DNA from 2 places in the Alcaligenes parafaecalis genome. Region 1 is predicted to be linked to the other one. Evidence: riboswitches for the same ligand, from Rfam matches in the RefSeq annotation. Region 1 holds a riboswitch; the other holds the start of a gene.
What was found. Region 1 has a riboswitch for thiamine pyrophosphate ahead of thiD (bifunctional hydroxymethylpyrimidine kinase/phosphomethylpyrimidine kinase). Riboswitches for the same ligand answer to the same signal wherever they lie in the genome.
Positions count from the first base shown of each region.

Region 2: linked by a shared signal. The riboswitch ahead of OSH09_RS03405 (sodium:solute symporter family protein) and the one ahead of thiD (bifunctional hydroxymethylpyrimidine kinase/phosphomethylpyrimidine kinase) in region 1 are both predicted to bind thiamine pyrophosphate.

Region 1 covers NZ_JAPKNA010000001.1:471,016-482,002, forward strand. Annotated here, with positions in the region: gene OSH09_RS02180 (PepSY-associated TM helix domain-containing protein) at 1-1,589, opposite strand, end outside; gene OSH09_RS02185 (DUF3649 domain-containing protein) at 1,586-1,903, opposite strand; gene OSH09_RS02190 (TonB-dependent receptor) at 1,915-4,350, opposite strand; gene OSH09_RS02195 (FecR family protein) at 4,694-5,707, opposite strand; gene OSH09_RS02200 (RNA polymerase sigma factor) at 5,697-6,266, opposite strand; gene thiD (bifunctional hydroxymethylpyrimidine kinase/phosphomethylpyrimidine kinase) at 6,497-7,327, opposite strand; TPP riboswitch at 7,449-7,567, opposite strand; gene OSH09_RS02210 (AraC family transcriptional regulator) at 7,680-8,468, opposite strand; gene OSH09_RS02215 (hypothetical protein) at 8,561-8,815, shown strand; gene OSH09_RS02220 (hypothetical protein) at 8,812-8,955, shown strand; gene OSH09_RS02225 (hypothetical protein) at 8,971-9,357, shown strand; gene OSH09_RS02230 (dihydrofolate reductase family protein) at 9,551-10,099, shown strand; gene OSH09_RS02235 (TetR/AcrR family transcriptional regulator) at 10,096-10,638, shown strand; gene OSH09_RS02240 (copper resistance CopC/CopD family protein) at 10,655-10,987, opposite strand, start outside.
Region 2 covers NZ_JAPKNA010000001.1:720,341-731,327, reverse strand. Annotated here, with positions in the region: gene OSH09_RS03415 (LLM class flavin-dependent oxidoreductase) at 1-666, opposite strand, end outside; gene OSH09_RS03410 (3-oxoacyl-ACP reductase) at 663-1,445, opposite strand; TPP riboswitch at 1,496-1,592, opposite strand; TPP riboswitch at 1,659-1,767, shown strand; gene OSH09_RS03405 (sodium:solute symporter family protein) at 1,907-3,346, shown strand; gene OSH09_RS03400 (OmpA/MotB family protein) at 3,416-4,267, opposite strand; gene OSH09_RS03395 (motility protein A) at 4,272-5,087, opposite strand; gene OSH09_RS03390 (flagellar protein FlhE) at 5,222-5,578, opposite strand; gene pbpG (D-alanyl-D-alanine endopeptidase) at 5,940-6,854, shown strand; gene OSH09_RS03380 (LysR family transcriptional regulator) at 7,001-7,915, shown strand; gene OSH09_RS03375 (Bug family tripartite tricarboxylate transporter substrate binding protein) at 8,073-9,062, shown strand; gene OSH09_RS03370 (M14 family metallopeptidase) at 9,108-10,055, shown strand; gene OSH09_RS03365 (NRDE family protein) at 10,245-10,987, shown strand, end outside.

The sequences.
Region 1 (10,987 bases):
TTGGGGGCGGGTTTGCCTTTGGCTTTATGACGTGTGACGCGGCGTGCCATATAGGCATGCAGGGCCGCAAACACCCACAGGCTGATATCAAAGCTGGCGAATAGCCAATCTCCGGATTGCAGGCTGTTAAACAGGTGCCGATCGGTCTGAAAGAAGTTCAAGATAGGCAGGGCCACCAGCAAGGCCGTCGCCACCCACAGCAGTTCCAGCCAGGCACGTCGTGCCGGGCGCAGGCAAGACCAAAGCAGGGTGGCCGCCCAGACAATGAAAAAGCCGTGCACTTCCCATTGAGCACGTTGAGCCATGTCCAGTGGCAGCAATCGGTTCAGCCATAAAAAGCTGGTCGTGGCGACGGACAGGCCTGCAATGCTGGCAATGTTCAGGCGCTCCACCAAAGCAAAGCCAAAGTAAGGTTTGCTGGGGTCAGCCAGCTTGCTGCGCCGCTTCACCGTCCATAGCACCAGACCAGTGCCCACCATGGCGGTACCGGCCAGACTGACCAGAAAGTAAAACCAGCGTGTCGCAATGTCGGCAAATCGACCCAGATGCAAGCCATAAAGCACGCCTTGCGTCGTGGCCGCTGGCCCGGAAGATTCTTTGGCGCTGATCAGTTCGCCACTGACTCCATCAAACAAAAGATAGTGCGGGGTAATGGAAATACGCTGGGCCTGCTGACGAGCAATGGCGACACGGGCATTGCTGTCATTGGCCAGGTTCACCTGTACCGAACCCACGCTGTTCTTGCCCCAACGCGCTTCAGCCTGTTGCACCAGATCGCTGATCGGAACCAGAGTGGCAGGCGTGCCCGAAGGCTGTCCCCCAGGCAGAAAGAAGCGCATTTCACTGTTGACGGCGGCGCGGTCCTGCATATTGGGCAGTTGCTGCATGCCCCAGGGCATGTACAACAGCATCAAGGTGATCAGGCCGCTCCAGGTAATCATGAAGTGAAATGGCAGGCCAAATACCGACAAGGCATTGTGTGCATCCAGCCAGGAGCGCTGGCCTTTGCCCCAACGGAAGGTGAAGAAGTCGATAAAGATCTTCTTGTGCGTAATCACCCCGCTGACAATGGCGATCAGCATGAACATGGCAGACAAACCTGCAATCCAGCGTCCCCACAAGGGCGACATATAGTGCAGGTTGAAGTGAAAGGCGAAGAAGAAGTCCCCACCCTCGGTGTCTCGGATGCTCAGCTTTTGCCCATTGTCCGGATCAAAAATGGCACGATCAAAAGCGGGGCGATTCGCGTCCGATCCTGGTGGGGTACGCCAGAAAGCGCTGGCCAGGGGATTGCGGCTGGTAGGCAAGCTCATCAGTACCAGAGGTGTGCCCGGGTCTTGCTCAATAATCGTATCCAGCACGTTCTGCGCGACCTGCGCGGCGGGCTGTTCCGCAAGTTGGTGCAGCTCCGGGCGCATATAGGTGGAGAGCTCTTCGCGGAAGTACGACACTGTACCGGTCAGGAACATGGCGTACAGAATCCAGCCTACCAGCAGCCCCGTCCAGATATGGACGTTGGACATGATCTGGCGCACCCCTTGAGGTTTGCTGACTTTGGGGCGTTTGGCGTTTGGGGTGGTGGTCGTCATAGCGTGCCCTCCATCCCGCTTTGTGCCGCAATGGCTAGCAGGCAGAGCACACAGCCGACCAGCAGCCAGACCCAGGCTCGGGTGGCAGAACGCGCCAGAAATGCCCACAAAGCGCTAGCTGTCCAGATCAGAAAGCTGAACTGCGCACCCCACAGCACGGCCTCTGGCCGGGAAGTGGGCAGAGCCAAGGTCGCCACTGAAAACAAGGCTGACAGCACATAGCCGCCCAGGCTGGCGGCCAGAATACGCGAGAGCAGAGGCAACTGAGCCCGTACCTTGGGCAGGCTCAGTGTGTATAGAAAAAAGTCTTTCATGAAGGCCGATCTTAGAAATCGATTTGCATCGACAGGCGATAGCTACGAGGGGCACCAATAGAGGTTGATCCATTCCACACGCTGGACCAGTAACGCTTGTCGGTTGCGTTGATCACGTTGGCGCGGAAGGTGACTTTATTGCTGGCAATTTTGGTGGTGTAGCGCAGACCCAGATCCAGGCGTGTCCATCTCGGTATTTTCTGGGTGTTTTGGGTGTCTACCCATTGCGAGCCTGAATGCATGGCCGAGGCAGACAAGGTCAGATTGCGGTTCCAGACGGTGTCCCATTCCAGTCCCAGGGACGAGTTCCAGCGTGGTACGCCAATGGCTTGTTTGCCATTCAACAAACCACCATTGGTTTTGGTGGAGACGGCATCGGTATAGACCACGCCACCCAATAGACGTAGGCCTGGGCTCAGCTCGCCCGCAATCGTCCATTCAATCCCGCGGTTGCGTTGCTCGCCATCGGGCTTGTAGGTATTGGTGGCGTCATTCTTGGTCATGCTGGGCTTGGCAATTTGAAAAAGGCTCAGCGTGTTCAGGACGGTATCGTTGTCCCACTTCAAACCTACTTCGTATTGCTTGGTCTTGTAGGGCGAGAAGACTTCGCCAAAGTTGGCGGCAGAGGCATCCGTGACAGAACCCCCTTGGGACAGACCTTCGATGTAGTTCGCATACAGGGAAACGGGGGCATCCCAGGGTTTGACGACCAGGGCGATGGCCGGGGTCAAGGTGTGTTCGTCATAGCGGTCGGTTACAGCGCCACTGGCGTTAAAGCCTTTTTGCTGGACACGCTGAAAACGCATGCCAGCCGTCAGCAGCAAGCGATCATCAAAAGCGGACAAGGTGTCTGCTAGGGCCAGACTGCTCAAGGTGGTTTTGCCGGTTTTGTAGACAGCAGGTTCGTCTACATCCAAAGGTGGGGCCGGGTCATACAAATTCGAGGCCCAGGCTTTGGAGGCTGCGGCCGCACCGGATTCCTGGGTGATCATATTGGCGCTTAACACCACATGGTGGCCAATTGAGCCGGTGGAGAATTCGCCTCGTGTACCCATTTCCAGCGCATTCACATCAAAGTAGTTTTTGATATTCATGCCCAGGGCGGTGTAGTCCCCGTTTTCTTTGGCGCGTTGACCAAAGGCATTGTTCAGATAGCCTGAACCTTTTTGGCGCTTGGTGCCGCCCATGACAAAGGCGGTCCAGTTGTCCGTAATATCAAACTCGGCCGAGCCAATAATGGCTTTGCTGGCGGAGTTGCTATAGGCGTTGGGCAGGGTATTTGTTTTGGGGTTAGGCGGGGTAGGGAATTCGCCGGGTGCAAAACTGGTCAGAAAAGGGGCACCCCCGCGCTGCTTTTCATTGATGTCATACATATCCAGCGAGGCGCGCAAGCGGTCGCCCTGATAGTCCAGCGCAATAGCACCCAAGCTACGGTTTTCGCGTTGGCCGTGTACATCCAGATTGCCATCGGCCTTGACGCCGTTCACACGTATGCCGAATTGATTGTCCTCGCCAAAGCGACGCCCAAAGTCGATGTGTCCGCCCAGATTGTTGTGAGACTTCAGGGTCGTGGTGAAGCGAGTGATCGGCTCCGAGGTCGCTCGCTTAGGCACCAGGTTGACGACACCCCCGACCGAGCCGCTCAAGGACATGCCACTGAGCAGGGCGCCAGGCCCTTTCAGTACTTCGACACGTTCCAGCAGTTCGGTAGAGGTTCGGTTATGGGGCACCAGACCGAACAAACCGTTCCAGGCCAGCTCATGGCTTTGGGTCCAGAAGCCGCGCACATAGGTGTGTTCACCCAAGCCGCCTTGCGGGAACACGCTGCGTACCGACGGATCGTGGCGCAGTACTTCGGCCACCGAGGTCGCTTGCTGGTTTTCAATGTATTCAGAGGTAAAGCTGGTGGTGCTGAAGGGCGTATCCATCACGTCCTTATTGCCCAGCAAACCGACGCGGCTGCCCGAGGCGATCTGACCACCGGCATAGGCGGCGGGGGCATCGGAGCGGGAGCTAAGAACCGTAACGGCGCTTAAGGTCGTCAGATCCGCACTCGTGGTGGTGGCATCACGCAGCGTAAAAACCTTGTTACCCGAGGCCAGAATCTGGATGTTCGAGCCTGCCAGAATCTGTTCCAGTGCCGCATGGGGGGTATAGCTGCCGGATACGGTGCGGGAGGTTTTGCCTTCCACCAAGGTGTCGGAAAACAGCAGTTGGCTGCCAGACTGACGCGAAAAATGTTGCAGTGCCGCCGACAGCGATTGCGCCGGAATATTGAAGGACTGGACGGCTTCCTGAGCTCGGGCTGGGCTAGCGACCGCCAACACACTGAGGGAGGTTGCCAGCAAGGTAGTGAGCAGGCCGGGTTTCAGGGTAAAGCGGGTCTGGCTGACGGACGCAAGGCGGCAGGCGCTCAAGGCCAGACACCATTGGCGAAATGACTTCATGAAGGTCTCAACTATCAAAATCAACGATATAGCGGTCCACCGCAGGGCGGGCACGCATTCCTGTTTTGTAGAGCGCTAGTAGCGGCAGGGGAGGCACAGGCCGTCACTTCGCAAGAGGGCAATGCTCTAGCGCGTCGTACAGGATGAAAGAGTTGAGTTCAAAGCCATGGAAATCGTCAGCTCAATAGAGGATGAACAGCCCCTGACACAGGCCGCCGACGCATTGGACAGGCAGCGAGTGCAAAAGGGCTGATAGCCTGGAAAAAGCAGGCCATATCTATAAAGATGAAGCGCGGACGAAGTAGGCTACAAAAAGAGTGGTTTAGATTGTAAATATTTGTATCTACTTGGCGGAAATCCGATAGCCCTGGGCCCCCAGATTCTCTACCTGAACCGGCAGGAGTTGAGCCAAGGCATCCAGAAAGTCGGCCGGGTGCTGGGTGTTGGCAAAGCCGGAAACCGGGTAAGAGCGGATTTGTGTGCCTACCAGTTCAATAGGTTGCGTCATATAGCCTTGCAGTTCATCAATGACTTCATGCAAGGGGGTGCGCTTGAAAATCAATTGCCCGCTTTGCCAGGCGCCCGCGCGATCCGGTGTGCTGGGGCTGGGCTTTTGCAGTCCGGTGTCGGTGCTGATGCGCAAGGCATCCCCGGCTTTCAGGGTTGTGCTGTGGTTTTCTCTATCGCCCGTGCTGTTCACGCTGACCACTCCTTCACGCACGCTGACATAGACCCGCGACGGAGCCAGACGCACATTGAAGGCCGTACCAATCACGCGTACTTGCGTGTTTGCACTTTTGACCACAAAGCGGTGATCGCCTTGCGGGGCGACCTTGAAGAAAGCCTCGCCTTGCAGCAGCTCCAGACTGCGCTCATGGGGGCTGTATTCCACTTCCAGCGTGCTGTTCTGATTCAGGCTGACCACACTGCCATCGGGCAAGGTAATGTCGCGTTGTTCTGCCTGTGCCGTTTCCACATGCTGGGTGTATTGCGGGCTGTGCTGATACCAATACCAAGTGGCAATTCCCAGGGTGGCACAGAAGCTCAAGGCACCACCCACTACGGGTCGCCAATGCAGGCCCAAGCGATCACGCCACGTTGTTTTGGGACGGGGAGCGTGTACAGCGGTGGTCTTGCTAGAGGCCTTACTGACCGGAGGGGCAGGCCGCTTCACCTGATCGAACATCGTCCAGGTCTGGCTGATGGCTTCATAGGCCTGTTGATGGCGTGGGTCCTGCTGCAACCAATGCTCAAAAGCGATCTTGTCTTGCGCGGTCCAGTGCTCGCTGTCTTGCTGACGCGTCAACCAGTCCGAGGCCGCTTCGTAAAACAGGGCGACTGATGGATCATGACTCATCGTCTGTTTCCTTGGAAGAGAGCATGGACAGGGCGTGTTCGGCCGAGTAGTCCATCCGCAGACGGCAATAGGCCACGGTTCTGGAGATATATCGGCTGACCAGGGCGCGGGAAATCTTCAATTTCAGGGCAATTTGTTCGTAAGTCAGGTGGTCGAAACGGTGCAGCGAAAACGCCTCGCGTTGTAGCTCCGGCAGTTCTTGCAAGGCTTGCTCGATACGGCTCAAACATTGCAAGTGTTCGGTACGTTGTTCGGGATTGCTGGCGCTGTATTGGCTGGGGGCTTCATTGTCTTGCGTTTCATCGTCCAGCGATATCATGGCCGGGCTGCGGCTTTGCTTATTGCCCGTTTCGCGCACGATATTAATGGCAATCTGCGTCAGATACGCCTTGGTATTGTCCGGGGCCTGCGTGTTGCTGGACGCCGACCAGCGTGCAAAGGATTCCTGCGTGACATCCTCTGCATCAGCTTCATTGCCCAGCTTGCGTTTCAGGAAACGGAATAAGGGCAGGCGCAGCTTCAAATAGGCCTGCTCCAGCAGTTCATCACGTGTGCTCATGAGTGAGTCAGCACAGGTGTGTCGTCCACTGGCAAACAGACGTTTGCACAGCAGAAGACGGTCGAGAAAGACAAAGCGGCAAGAGCAAACATAAGGGGCAGACAGCGGCGCAGGACAGAGACAGGAATGAATAATAGCAATTATTCTCATTTACGACATTGCCAACTTGCTGAACCTTGACGCTGAACAGGCCCCCAGAATGGGTCTTTGTCGGTGTATCTGAACCGCCTTTATTTCACGGCCAAGCTTGCATTCTGCTCCCACAGTGCATGGAAATGATGAATGGGACCTTGGCCTAAACCGACCTGTAACTGGTCAGCCGCTGCGATGGCACCATTCAGGTATTTTTTGGCCAGACCTACCGCTTCGGGCACGTTTCTGCCCGGTAGCAGGGCGGCAATCGCAGAGGACAAGGAGCAGCCCGTGCCATGTGTATTACAAGTAGGAATGCGGGGTGTCTGAAAGACATGGCGCTGGCTCTGGCCCTGGCCCTGGAGTAAATCCACACTGTCCGGCCCATCCAGATGGCCGCCTTTGAGCAATACCCATTTGGGTCCCAGCAAGCACAGCTCGTGTAGATAGGCGTGCATGTCTGCCAAGGAAGCAGGTTCCGGTTTTTGCAGCAGATCACCTGCTTCGGGCAAGTTGGGGGTCAACACGGTACACAGGGGCAGCAGCTTGTCGCGCAGGACAGACACGGCTTGGGGGCTCAGCAATCGATCGCCACTTTTGGCGACCATCACCGGGTCCAGAACAATCGGGCAGTCCAGTCCTCGGCGTTGCAGGCGATCTGCAAGAGCTTCGGCAATGCCGACATTGGCAATCATGCCGATCTTGATGGCATCCACTCGCACATCATCAAAAACCGCGTCTAGCTGCTCGGCCACAAAGTTCGGTTCCAGCGCGACAAAACGCCGAACCCCCTGCGTGTTTTGCGCGACCACGGCGGTAATGACACTCATGCCGTAGGCACCCAAGGCATACATGGCTTTCAGATCAGCCTGAATACCGGCGCCGCTGGTGGGATCGGTGCCTGCAATACTCAAAACATTGGGAATCATGCGCGGCCTGCCTGTTCAGGGGAGGCCAGGGTGGCCGCAATAGCGTCGACAGGGAAGGGGGAGTGGTCAGACGACAAGATAGCAACTCCTAGTCAAGGATAGCCATACGGCAGCAAGCGGCGAGCAGGTCAGTACCCGTCCCTTCGCCGGCATGACCCGGATCAGGTTCAACGGGTCACTGCGGTGCAATCTGGCCAGGCAGTTTCTCAGCCTGCTCACCAGGCTCCCCTCGGATTGGAACATCGTTTCCTTAAAAACGATCTGGGCGAGTATACCTGTGTTCGGTCTACAACTCCTCCGTCAGGAATTGCGTTCGCCCAAGCCAATATCTTCCAGCACCCGTTCACCAGATTTAAAGCTGGTTGCGGTAAATGGCAGGGGTTTGCCCAAAGCTGCGGCGGAACAGGCTGATAAAGGCGCTGGGGCTGGAGTAACCCAGATCGTAGGCAATGGTGGCCACCGGAATACCGGCTGCCAGCATTTCCAGGGACCGCATCAGACGGGCGCGTTGTCGCCAGGCGGTGAAGGTAAAGCCGGTTTCTGTCACAAAGCGACGGCTCAGGGTACGCAGGCTGACAGCGGCCCAGTCCGCCCAATGTTCCATCCCCTGATTGTTGCTGGGGTCGGCAATCAGGGCACGGGCAATGCGCTGTAGCCGAGGATCTTGTGGCAGGGGCAGGCCAAATGGCTCAATCGGCAAATTGCGGATTTCATCCAGAATAACGGCGGCAATATGCGCTTGTACGTCAGGTAAAGGGGTGGCCGGGACCAAATCCCAGGAGCAGGCTCGCAAGACGGATTCGCGCAGCAGGCCTGAGGTACGCAGGGTGCAGGCTTGTTGGGGCAGGTCGGAACAGGCAGCTTCATCCACATAGACGCTCCAGCCGTGAAAGGGGCCGTGTGACTGGCCTGAGTGCAGCACATGCGGTGGCAGCCAGACCGCATGGATGGCGGGGACTACCCAGACAGCATCTTCCACGCCTACGGACAGCAGGCCACGCAGAGACCCGAACAGTTGTCCGCGTGCATGTTGATGCGGTCGGGAAGACAGCTCCGAGTCGTGATTCCCCATCACCGCAAACAGAATGGGATCCTGGGGGAAATTCAGAAAATCATGCAGACCAATCTTGCGTTCAGGCATGGCGTAATTTTGTTATTCATTGACCGACATAGTGTACAGCCGCCAAAACCTTTCTGCTTACACTGAAAGCCTTGATCCATAAGGAGCGACTGATGCAAGCACAAGACATTCTTCCCGACCATGCCAATGAAGTTCACATTGGCGGCACGACTATCCGCAAAGGAACGGTTGGCGCGTTTTTGCATAATGCCGCCGTGTTGCGCCAAGCAGAGCTTGGTGACGCACAACGTCAGCAGGCGTTGAACGATATTCTGACTGCTTTACCTGCCCTGAAAGCACTGGGCTTGTTTGATGCCTTGCAGATTCGAGATCCACAATTGCGTGATTTTGTGGAGTCCCGGCTGTGATGAAACATGAGGGCGCAACCGTCCGACCGTACTTGTTGCGCGATATTGCCTGGCTGTATGTGCCTAGCGGTTTGATGCATGCCTTTGGGGGCGCACCCCGTTCAGGCGCTCGTCGCTTTGACGTGGGCTGTCTTTATTGATCGCAAGGAGAAGTCATGCAAGTGGATGACAGCCAGTTTCCATTGGTGTTTTTAAGAGAGCACGACCAGACGCAAACGCCACAACAAACCCAGGCTCAGTTGGAGGCCTTGTTGAACCGGGGGCAGCGCTTTGTCTTGTTGACGGAACGTCTGGGTGGTGAGGATCAGGCCCAGGCAGAAAGCCATGAGGAACGCAAGCAACGGGCTTTGTTCTTCAAACAGAATAAGCAGCGTTTGAAGGACTTATGCGCTGGTATGGTTCTGATCAGCAAAGGGCGGGCGATTCCGGCAGCGGCTCGCTTGGCACAGCAAACCTTGGGGCGGGTGTTAGGGCTACGTTTTGCTTTTGTCGTGGACGAGGGCGAAGCCCGGCTTGAAGCTCAGCGATTGCTGATGCCTTGATTCAATCAGGATGGTGCAGGTCTGCGGTAGTGGCTTTGCACCCTGTATCTATCTCCCCAGGCCGCTGATGCGGCCTTTTTTACGTGTGGATGAAAGCGGACGGTTTGAGATAAAAAACCTGCCCGGTGCAGGTTTTAGTGTTCATTGACTTATTTTTCTATAAAATATACGGCGTATATATAAAGGAAAAATGATGAGCACAGTAAAGAGCACCGCACACGTTTTCATCGGCACCAGCCTGGACGGATTCATCGCCAAACCGGACGGGGATATTTCCTGGTTGCTGGAGCGCAGCGATCCTGCGGAAGACCACGGCTATATGGCTTTTATTGCGGATAAAGACGCGGTTGTGATGGGGCGTGGGACCTACGAAAAAGTCCTGACGTTTGACGCCTGGCCGTACGAGCTGCCCGTGGTGGTCATGTCCAAACAATTGGCGGACACGCCTGTTCCTGAACATTTGCAGGGCAAAGTCCGTTTCTCCCAGCAAACCCCCGAGCAAGTCATGGAACAGTTTGCGGCTGAAAAGCGGCAGCGTATTTATGTAGATGGTGGCCAAGTCATCCAGTCCTTTTTGCGTGCCGGTTTGGTGCAGGACATGATCTTGTCCACCATGCCTGTGCTGATCGGTGAAGGACGCCGACTGTTTGGTGGCGTGAAGCAAGACATGGATTGGAGCCTGGTTTCCAGCCAGAGCTTCCCCTCGGGGCTGGTGCAATCGCGCTATCAGCTCAAGTCATGAGCCGTGGACGAGGCCGTCCGGCTGGGGGAACCGGCCTGACGCTGGACCATATTCTGCAAGCGGGTCTGGAACTGCTGGACGAAGGCGGTGAGCAAGGCTTGAGCATGCGCGCCCTGGCATTCCGCCTCGGTGTGACCCCCATGAGCCTGTACAACCATGTGCCCGACCGGGCGGGTTTGCTGCGCCTGCTATCCGGTCGGGTGTATGCACAGGTTCTGGATGGGCTGGAAGAGGCCGAAACCAGCAAGGCAGAACTACGCGCCATTTTGTTGCGCTATCACCAGGCGGTTGGCCGTCATCCCCACCTGACCTTGGCTATTTTTAGCGATCAGCAGGCCTTTGCCGGGGTAACGGCCAAGATTACCCAGCGCTTGCAGACTCTCTTGGCTGACAGTGTGGGAGAGCCTGAGTTGTGGCTGGACATATTGGTAGACCATGCTCATGGCAGCGCGCTGGCTGTATCCATGACTCCTGATGAGTTGACACCACCTTTGTATGAGCAGGCCCTGGATCGCTTGTTAAGGGTGATCAAGGGCTAGTTCTGGTGCATTTCACTTATTGGGCTTGCAGATCCAGCGTGGTATCCAGGTGTATGCGTTCAAAGTCTGAAATCAGCACTTGAATGCGAATGTTCCAACTGGCCAGATGGGGCAGCTCAATCGTGGAGACCTCCCATTGATTCTGCAAAGTGGGCTGGGCAGGGAAGCTAATCGACTCCACTCCGGCTTGTGGATTGCTGAAAATTACCTCGACTTCCTGAGCCTTCAAAGGGCTGAAATCAGCTTCGTATAAAGCCACGGTCAGGCTGGCGGGGTGTTGTGCGCTGGCCGGGAGATAGATCAGGTCCGCCATCCCTGCATCGGTATGGACATGAGTAGAAATGCTGGG
Region 2 (10,987 bases), 250 kb from region 1:
GGCCAGATCCCGGCCTTGTTCAGACGCACCAGCCTGGAACAGCACGGGCTGACCTTGAGGCGAACGCGGCAAGGTCAAGGGGCCATCCACCAGGAAGTGATCACCTTTGTGCAGGATCTGGCGAACCTGATCAACCTTGGCGTAGTCGCCCTGTCTGTCCATCACCAAAGCGCTATCGCTCCAGGAGTCGAACAGTTGCAGTGCGGTATCAACAAACTCTTCCGCCCGCGCATAACGCCAGGCGTGATCGGGCATGGCTTCGTAACCGTGATTACGCGCCTCGGCATCAAACATGGAGGTCACCACATTCCAGCCCATCCGTCCCTTGGACACATGATCCAGCGAACACAACATGCGCGCTGCCACAAAGGGGGTATAGAAGGTACTGGAGACAGTGCTGATCAGGCCGATACGCTCGGTGGCTCGCGCCAGCGCGGCCATCATGGTCAAGGGTTCCAGAAACCAGCGCGGGCCGTCCGAAACATTATCGCTGGCCTGGCCATCCGCAAAGAAAATGGCATCCAGCTTGCCACGTTCCGCTATCTGGGCCAGTTCTTCGTAAAACCGTACATCGCCTAAACGCTCTACCTGCGAATCGGGATGACGCCATGCTGCTTTGTGATGCCCGCAGCCCATAATGAACAAATTGAAGTGCAACTGCCTCATCCGTTTTTCACCAATCCACCGTCAACTACCAAGTTCTGACCTGTCACTGCACGTGCCCACGGGCCTGCGAAAAACAGAGCCGCATCCGCAAATTCTTCTGGCGTGGTCACACGACGCAGCGGTGTGCTGGCGGCGATCAAATCAAAGACCGCTTCCGGTGTGGCCGAGGAGGCATCAGTAGTGCGCAACAAACCGCCGGAAATCATATTCACGGTGATCTGATCTGGCCCCAGATCGTGCGACAGGGTGCGTGTCATGGACAACAAGGCGGCTTTGGCCGCGGTGTAGTCGTGATACGGCACAACGGGGTTCTGGAACAGATTGGTGCCGATATTGATGATGCGGCCAAAACCGGCCTGCTTCATGCCGGGCAAGGCGGCTTGCGTGGTGTTCAAGGCGCCACCCACAATGCCTTCCAACTGCTGATTCAACTGTGCCCATGTCAGAGTATCAGCATGGGGACGGGCATCGCCGTTGAAAGAAAATTCAGGCAAAGCGTTATTGACGACTGTGGTGACAGGCTGGCCGAAATGCGTCTGGGCCTTGGCAAACAAAGCCTGCACCGAAGCCGCATCCGTCACATCCGCTTGTACGGCCAGACATTGCTGCGGGAACTCGTCCGCCAGCGCCTGGGCGGCTGCTTCACTTTTCAGGTAATTGATGACAACTTTGGCGCCTTGACGTGCAAAGGCGCGCACCAGGCAAGCCCCCAGGCCGCGTGCGCCGCCGGTGACCAGGACCAATTGTTGGGAGAGTTCCGAGACGTGTTCCACAGACATGACATTCCTTGCAAAAATTCGGCGAGGATGTCGGCCCAGTTCGGACGCAGGGCTATGGTTTCGGACATCCCTTCGCCAGTATGAGCTGGATCAGGTTCGACGGGTTTTATCTCAGCCCTTGCATGAAGGACACCCCGTGCCGCAGCCAGACCATAGCATAAATTGCAGCAAACCGTATTATTGACATTTGAAGGAAGCTCTCCTACTCTTCTAGCCTGTTCCTGGGGGAGTCCTTAACGGGCTGAGACTCCGCAATTGCTGCGGTAACCCTTAGAACCTGATCCGGATCATGCCGGCGAAGGGAAAGGAAACGCGGCCTGGCAGCCTGCCCGCACGTCTCTGTGTGGCGCATTCACAAGCTCACAGCCCCATTTCAATCCCTCCATTTTTCTGCGCCCTGTCTTGGCTCCCTGCCAACTGGGCCGGTTTGTGCCTGTTCAGCAGGCTTTTGGGGAGATCTCATGCTGGACCAAACCGCCACCCTTCTGTGGCTGATCGTTTTTTCTGCCGCTTTTTCCTTGGCCGGCGTGCTGTACGCCCGCCACTATAAAAACTCACTTGAAGACTTTGTAGTGGCCCGCAATAGTCAAAGCTCCGTCGCCACCATTCTGACTTTATTGGCTTCCTCGTTGGGCGCATGGATTCTGTTCTCGCCAGCCCAGGCGGCCACCTGGGGCGGTTTAAGCGCTGTCATTGGCTATGCCATTGGTTCCATGTCGCCTCGTCTGGCCATGATTCCGCTGGGCAAGCGCATGCGTGAATTGCTGCCACGCGGCCACAGCTTGAGCGAATTTGTGATCGCCCGCTACGGCCGTCCCATGTATGCGCTGACCCTGGTCATCATGCTGTTTTACATGTTCATCTCCATGACGGCTGAAATCACTGCCATGTCCAAGATGATCACCTTGATTGCCCCTATTCCTCTCTGGGTCACCGCCAGCATTGTGCTGTTGGCTACCCTGATCTATACCTCCTACGGCGGGCTGCGGGCCTCCATCTTTACCGACAAGGTACAGATGTTCGTGATCCTGCCCATGTTGTTCCTGATCGTGATGTTTGGCTGGCAAGCCGTTGGTGGCCCGGTACAGTTGTTTGACAGCGTGAAACTGGAAGCTCCGCGCCTGATTGAGCTGAGCGATCCCGTCGGTATCAAAGCTGGGCTCACCTTCTTTGTAGCCATCCTGCTGACCGGCCTGTTCCACCAAGGCAACTGGCAGCGTATTTATGCCGCCAAAGACACCAAATCCATGCGTCGAGGCTTTTTGCTGGGAGGCTTGTTTGTTGCCCCCTTCATCTTCCTGATGGGTTTATTTGGTCTGGCCTTTGTCGGTTTGGGCTCACCCGGTGACAGCTCCGTGGCCTTGTTCAATGTGATCTTGCCGCATGTGCCCGTCTGGTTCCTGGTGCTGCTGATTCCACTGGGCCTGTCGCTGGTCATGAGCAGTGCAGACACCGCCATCAGCGCCGTCTCCAGCCTGATAGCCGTGGACCTGGGCCGCATCATGCCGCATCGCAATACAGCCCAAATGATGAGCCTGTCCCGCTCCCTGATCTGGATTTGCTCCATCCCCGTACTCTATGCCTCGGCGCAGGGTTTCAGCGTGCTGTACTTGTTCCTGCTGGCCGACTTGCTATGCTCGGCAGCCGCCTTCCCGGTTTTCTTTGGTCTATACAGCCGCCGCTACGATGGCTTTACCGCCACGATCAGCACAATCGGTGGTCTGGTTGCCGGTCTGGCAGTATTTCCTCGCCCAAATGGGCCGATGGATTACTTGCTGGAGTCGTTCTTGCTGGCGGCCATTGTGCCAGTAATCATCAGCGTTTTGATCATGCCTTTGCGCCGTCATCTGCCCAAGTTTGATTTGGGCACCCTGGCCTCCTCGACCCGCGTGCTGGATTAAACCCCACGCCGCTGAATCAAGGCCAAAACAAAAACCCCGGTTTGCATGTCGCAAACCGGGGTTTTGTTTTTAAGGTGTCTCTACTGAAGGTTCCGCCTGTGTTTGCGGGATCTGCACAATAATCTCCACCCGTCGATTACTTGCCCGCCCTTGCGAGGTTTCATTGTCTCCCAAAGGCCGGGTATCGGCATAACCTACAGCACTCAACCGCGAGCTGCCTACACCATTGGCTTCCATATAACGCACCACGCTGCCTGCTCGTGCGCCTGACAGCTCCCAGTTCGAGGGATAGCGATAGCTGCGAATCGGCACCGAGTCCGTATGCCCTTCAATCACCACCGGATGTTGGGACTTTTGCAGCACAGCCGCCAATTGACGCAATACCGTCAAACCTTCCAGGCCCAGATCCGCGCCGCCAGACGTAAACAGAAGTTCGCTGTTAATGCGAAAGCTCACGGATTGATCGTTCATGACCACATCGATGCTGTCGCCCAAACCGTCCAGATCCAGACCATGACTGCCTTTCCCTTGGCCCTCACCCAAGCCTGAGTCCGGAAACAAACCCGCGCCTGCGGGCAACAATCCGCCCCCCTCTTTACCGGCTTGCGCCACCACAGCGGCCGCGCCCTGTCCCTGCCCTTGTGCTGCTGTTTGGGCTCGCTTGCCTGCAAAGGACAACATCACAATCATCAGGACCAGCAACAAGGTCATCATGTCCAGATAGGTGGTCAGCCAAGCCTCTTCCTCCTCTGGCACAGCCAGGCCTGGATCATTCCAGGGTCGGCTGCGGCGTCGGTTTCCCAGGTTGCTGGCCAGTTGCTGCTCGATCTTGGCGCCCCGAGCCTGCTCCAGTTCCTTTTGCAGGGATTTCTGGCGATCAGCCAGTTCCCCCAAGGTCAGGTCCTGTTCCATATTGCCCATGGGATCAACCTCGTTCCGGAGCCGGGTCCGCATCGTCATCACGGCCACCCCGGTCGTTGATCTCGTCCTGGTACTGAGCCATGAAAGAATTGAGCGTCTCGCGCATCAAGGCCGGGCCTCGGCGCTGGCTCATCATGGACACCCCTTGCATGATCATATTCATCAAGACCACGCGCTGTTCCGTACGACGCTCCAGCTTGACCGCCACCGGCTTGAACACCAGATTGGACAACAGCACACCGTAGAAAGTCGTCATCAGGGCCAGGGCCATTTGTTGACCAATAGACGTAATATCGCCATCGCCCAACAAGAACATCAAGTTGACCAAGCCGATCAGGGTGCCGACCATGCCAAAGGCCGGTGCAAAACTGGCCATCAAACGAAATAGCTGAGCTTCGGCATGTTCACGGGCCCGTAAGCGGCTGATACGCCATTGCAAGAGATCTTCAATATCTTCTTGCGGAGCCCGGTCAATGACCAGTTGAACGCCAGTTTTCAGAAAAGGATTAGCCACTTTTTCCAGCGCATCTTCAACCGCCCGGATATCGCCCATCATCCACAGTCGGGAGATGTTGATCAGCTCATCCATATCCTGCTGGGTGTACAGACGCTCGTTGCGCAAGACAGTACCGATCAAGCCAAAGATACGAACCACTTCGCTTAAGGGGTAGCTGATAAAGGTTGCCGCCAAGGTGCCCACCAGCACCACCGCCAGACTGGGCAGGTCCACAAACAAGGCAGGATTTTCTGCCGTAAAAAACAAGATCACGGCAAACAGCAGCACACTGGCTACGATGCCGATCAGAGTAGAGGGATTCATGCACAAGTCCTGGTTATGGGCCCGAAGGGCATCAGGACTACATATCGGCAGTTAGACGGGTTTCTTTAGGCCTAGAACTTGAGGTGGATCAACGACAAGCGAAATTAAATCGCTTATTGGAAAATCGTATTCGACTAGCGCTGGTAATTCACCCGTATGGAGGCTCGCACACGCACTGCCTCGGTGCTCCCGGCCCAGCTCCAAACTTCATGCTCCAGCACAAAGCCATGACGCGCATCCTGTCCTACAAAAGCGCGGGTACTGAGCACTGAACCATTCATGTCTACGCAGGAGCCACCCTGCAAGCAAAGGCGGCTTTTCAGAACGGCCCGCCCGTTATGGTCGTAGCTGATTTCGACCTTGCCAATAGTGCTGGCCTGCGCCCGTATCGCCTCTGGTGGCATAAAGCTTTGCTGAGTGCGTGGAGAACCAGTGGTGATGGCATCGCTAAGCTGCTCCCCATCCCATGCCAAGGACGCACTGTGTCCCATTGCAGGCACACTTCCCACAGACATAAAAATGAATAAGGAATTTAAAAAACTGTTTATAAAAACAGGTTTTTTATTATTTCGGAATTTCAATAAATACATAAACTGTGTTTTTATACAGATAAAAATAAGTTTCTTAATGATACCGCGCAGATATCTTAAATTTTTTTTAACTTTGAGCCGTAAGATACTAATATAAAGAGGATTTTTTCTGGTAGCATAAGCGCATAAATTCTATTCGCCCTTCTGTTTCTCGCCCTCCGGGAACTGAAAAATGCCTCAGACCAGAACAAATAAATTCATGCACCGTGCGCTATGTGTTTTATTTTTAGCGCCTTTTTCGATTTCGTCCCTGGCGCAAACCTTGGCTTTAGCTGAACCGTCCACGCTGGACGAAGCAACAGCCGCCATCAGCTATAACGTTCCGCATCTGGTTTTCGAGAAAAACCTGCAGCCCATCAGCTACAGCGAGAACGATAGCCGTCGCGCCCTGAACGCCCTGAAACACGACGCCCTGATCCAGCACGCCGCGCTACGTTCGGAAATTGCCTTTGTGCAAGATCTGGAATCGTCCACCGTGCTGTACCAGAAGAACAGTGACGCCGTACGCCCCATTGCCTCTATTTCCAAGCTGATGACGGCCCTGGTCGTGGCTGAGTCCGGCTTGCCTATGGACGAAGTGCTGGAGATCATCGACGAAGATGTGGACCGCGTCAAACATTCCAGCTCGCGTCTTAGCGTCGGCTCCAAACTGAGCCGAGCCGACATGATGCATCTGGCCCTGATGTCCTCGGAAAACCGTGCCGCCCATGCACTGGGTCGCAACTATCCCGGTGGCCTGCCCGCTTTTGTACGTGCCATGAACGACAAGGCGCGTGCTTTGGGTATGCGCAATACCCGTTTCGTGGAGCCCACCGGTTTGTCCAGCGATAACGTGGCCAGCCCGCGCGATCTGGTCAAACTGCTGACAGCCACCAGCCAACACGCCCGCATTCAGCAATACACCACCAACGATCAATACTCCGTACAACCGGTGCGCGGTCGCCAATTGGTCTTTAACAACACCAACCGTTTGGTGAAGAACGCGAACTGGGATATTCAGGTATCCAAAACCGGTTTCATCAATGAAGCCGGTGAATGTCTGGTGATGCTGACCAAGATCGAAGACCGGGAAGTGGCGATTGTGCTGCTGAATTCCTCCGGTCGTTATTCGCGTATTGGCGATGCCGTTCGTATTCGCGATCTGGTTGAAAAATCCAACGGTCTGGCCATGCTCTAAGCACTTTGCTTGCGCCTGAGCAGTCCTGGTCTTAAGCGCCCCAACACCCGGTCATCTGGCCCGGTTTTGGGGCGTTTTTACAGCCGTCTTATAACAATTACTGGCTGGCCTTGATCCTGAGTCCAGCACGATAAAAAGGCCCGCCCATGTCCCAGCTCAAACTGCTTGAAGACTTCGTTACGCTGGCACGCGCTGGCAGCTTTGTACGGGCGGCAGAACAGCGTCATGTCACGCACCCGGCCTTTGGACGTCGCATACGCGCTCTGGAAGCCTGGGTCGGAACGCCATTGGTGGAGCGCAGCAGCTTGCCCATCAGCCTGACACCGGAAGGTCAGGTGTTCTACAACACAGCAAACCAGGTGCTGGAGCAACTGAATCGCGTGCGGCGGCAACTACAAGCCTCGGATCAGGCCGGGCAAGGCTCTTTGCGTATCGCTACAGGCCGCAGCCTGGCTCGCACCTTGGTCACAGACTGGGTCAGCCGTCTTCAAAAAGGCAGCCAGGCACCTTTGTCTGCGCATGTCCCCATCGATATCAGCACTGGCATGATGGCTGATATGGCCAAGCTGCTGGCTCAAGGTAAAACAGACTTTCTGTGCTGCTATGAACACCCGGCTTTGTCCATCGAATTATTGGCCGAGCAAGTGACCTATATGACGATCGCCACCGACAAGCTGGTGCCCACCTGTCAGCGGCGCAAGAACGGCACTCCCTTGTATGAATTGAATGCCGATGGCGGTCGCAGCGTTCCCTTGATTTCTTATTCAGGTGGCCTGGCCATGGCTCGCATCCTGGGCGACAAGCTGCATCACTTCCCTTATCCCTTGGTCAGTACGGTGCGCTGTGATTCTCTGGATACCGCAATGGGTTCGGTGCTGAAAGGGATGGGCGTGGCCTGGTTGCCACTATCCATGATTGCCAATGAATGCCGTCGCGGCACGTTAGTGCAATTGGGCGGTAAAGGCGATGAGATTGCCTTTGAGGTGCGCCTGTATCGCTCCCGCGCCCAGCTCTCCGATCTGGCTGAATCCGTCTGGGCCTTCACTCAGCACAGTCGCTAAACAATCAAAACCACAAACAGCACGAAGATGTGCTGTAACGGCACATCACGATTCACCACAGCAGACACAATACCCTTTCATAACTAAGGATAAACAGGTCCGAAGCGCCCGCACTGGCCGCTTGCTGAAGACCTATCCATCGAACGGGGAGCACATCATGTCTTTTTCCATACCCAAGCGCGGACTGGTTCTGGCGGTTCTAGGCACCTGTAGCCTGCTGCAGGCCACGATCAGCCATGCAGACACCTATCCTTCACGCAACCTGACCCTGGTCGTGGGTTACCCCGCTGGCGGCAGCGTTGATTTAACCGCCCGTCTGCTGGCTGAACAACTCAGCAGCCGTTTAGGGCAAAGCGTTGTGGTTGAAAATGCAGGCGGTGCTGGCGGCACCATCGGCGCCCAACGCGTACAGCGTGCGGCAGCAGACGGCTACACCTTATTGCTGGGTTCCACCAACGAGATGATCATCGCGGGCATGATCAATAAGGCCGTGCGGTACGACGGGCAAAAGGACTTCACACCCATTGGCATGATTGCCTCCCAGCCCTTGCTGCTGGCAGCCTCCAAAGAATCCGGTATTCGCTCCGCCGCAGACTATGCCGAGAAACTGCGGGCCGCCAAACCTGAGGCCTTTAGTTTTGGTTCCTCCGGCGTAGGCACCACCCTGCACTTGGCCGGTGAAATGGTGAATGCCTCTACCGGCACTACCGCCATGCACGTGCCCTACCGGGGTGTACCACCACTGGTATCGGACTTGATGAGCGGACAGTTGGACACCGCCTACCTGGTCCTGTCCTCGGGCCTGTCACAAGCCCGAGCCGGTGCGATTGTGCCTTTGGGCATTACCGAAACCCATGCCTCCCCCGCTGCCCCGGAAATTCCACCGCTAGCAGACACTCCCGGCTTTGAAAAAGTCGATATCAACGTCTGGTTTGGTTTGTATGCTCCCAAAGGGCTGCCAGAATCCGTCGCCACGACCTTGCGTCAAGCATTGGACAGCAGTCTGGAGTCCCCCACCTTGCAAGAGAAAATGCAATCCAATGGCGCAACGCTGTACGCCCCCGGCATGAACGCAGCGGAGTTTCAGGCTAAAGAGGTCGAGAAATACGCCCGTCTGGTCGAACTGGCCAAACTGCAAGCCGAATAAAGTACATGCGCCCCGGCCTGTGGCTGGGGCGATGGAGTCATCACCATGCAATTCTCCCTTTCTTTCCCTGACATTTCCCAAGAGCGTCAGGGCAATACCGGCGTTCCTGGCGTTTGGTGTCTGGACTCTGGCAAACCTGGCCGCAATGTCATGATCAGCGCCTTGATACACGGCAATGAGCTGTGCGGCGCCTGGGCCTTGAAAACCCTGCTAGCCAGTCAATTACAGCCACGTCGAGGCAAGTTGATTCTGGCCTTTTGCAATCTGGACGCTTTTGACCGTTTTGATCCTGCGCAGCACGATGCCAGCCGCTATGTGGACGAGGACATGAACCGTGTCTGGAGTGATCAGAAACTGTCCCTACAGCAAACACGGGAACAAGTCCGCGCCCAGGCTATTTTGCCGTGGCTGGAGCAGGCCGACTGGCTCCTGGACCTGCACTCCATGCATGAACCCAGCGCCCCCTTGTTGCTGACCGGTCCTTTGCCACGCAATATCGAACTGGCCCGAACTCTGGGAGCCCCCGAGCATGTGATTGTGGATACCGGCCATAAAGATGGCGTACGCATGCGCGATTACGGCCGCTTTGCGGACCCGAAGGCCCATGAGGCTTGTTCCCTGCTTCTGGAGTGCGGCTTTCATGGCGACCCCGATACACCCGACATCGCCCTGGATTTGATAGCCCGTTTCCTGCTGGCCTCAGAGATTGTCGATGCCACAGACTTGCCCCCAGCCTGGCGTCGGGCCGACCCCGATCAGCAACGTATTCTGCAAGTCACCCATGCCCTGGTCGCCCCCTCCATGCAGGTCAGCTTCACCGAGAGCTGGCAGGGGCTGGAGACCTTGCCCAAAGCTGGCAGCACAATAGGCCATGCCGATGGCCAGCCATTGCTAACCCCCTACGATAACTGCACCTTGGTGATGCCCTCTCTGCGTCAACTTCGCCCTGGTGTCACCGTGGTGCGTCTGGCTCAGGACTATTCATCCACTTAAGCGCTTACTCGCCATTCAGGTAGGTTCTATCCTGGCCTCAAGGTCTTCGATACAGTCATGGATCAGGCGTGCTTTCACCGTGATGCGACTATACCAAGTCACTATTAGTATTCTCAATAGCGAGAAAAAAAACGGAACTTGGCGGCTCTTTGGCTACCAAAGCCTACATAGCCATCCTACAATCGGCACATGTGCATCGCTTATATCGCCGTCGGAGTTAATGCAGATTGGCCGCTGATTATTGCCGCCAATCGCGACGAATATCATGCTCGCCCCAGCCAGGCTGCCAAGCCCTGGCAAGACGAGCCTGACATTCTGGCGGGTCGAGATCTGCTGGCCGGAGGAACTTGGCTAGGCTTGACGCAAAACCGCGGACGTTTGGCCCTGCTCACCAATTATCGGGAAATCCCCGGCAGCAAAACCGGTCAGCAGCGCTCTCGCGGAGAGTTGATCCCGCAGTTTTTGCGCGATGAGCGCTCTCCCAAAGATTATCTTGAACAGCTAGCCCTGCAAGGGGCCGACTACGCAGGCTTTAATCTGTTTGTGCTGCAGTGGCCCACGGGCGACCAGCCCTTGCGTCTGGGCTATTACAGCAACCGTCATCCCGACGGCAGCCCACACATTCTTGAGCCGGGCGTGCATGTCTTGAGCAATGCCTGGCTCAACACACCCTGGCCCAAAAGCCTGTTCCTGAAAGAAACCCTGCAGGCACAGCATTTTGATGGCTCAGAACCCGCTTTTGAAAGTTTGTTTCAGGGTTTGCGCAATCAGGAAGTCGCCCCCGATACAGATCTGCCCAAGACTGGTTTAAGCCTGGAGCACGAACGCCTGTTAAGCAGCCCGTTTATTGTCAGCCCCGATTACGGCACCCGCTGCACCACCGTGATTGCGATTAATCAGCAGGGGCAAGGTCTGCTGCGCGAGCGCAGTTT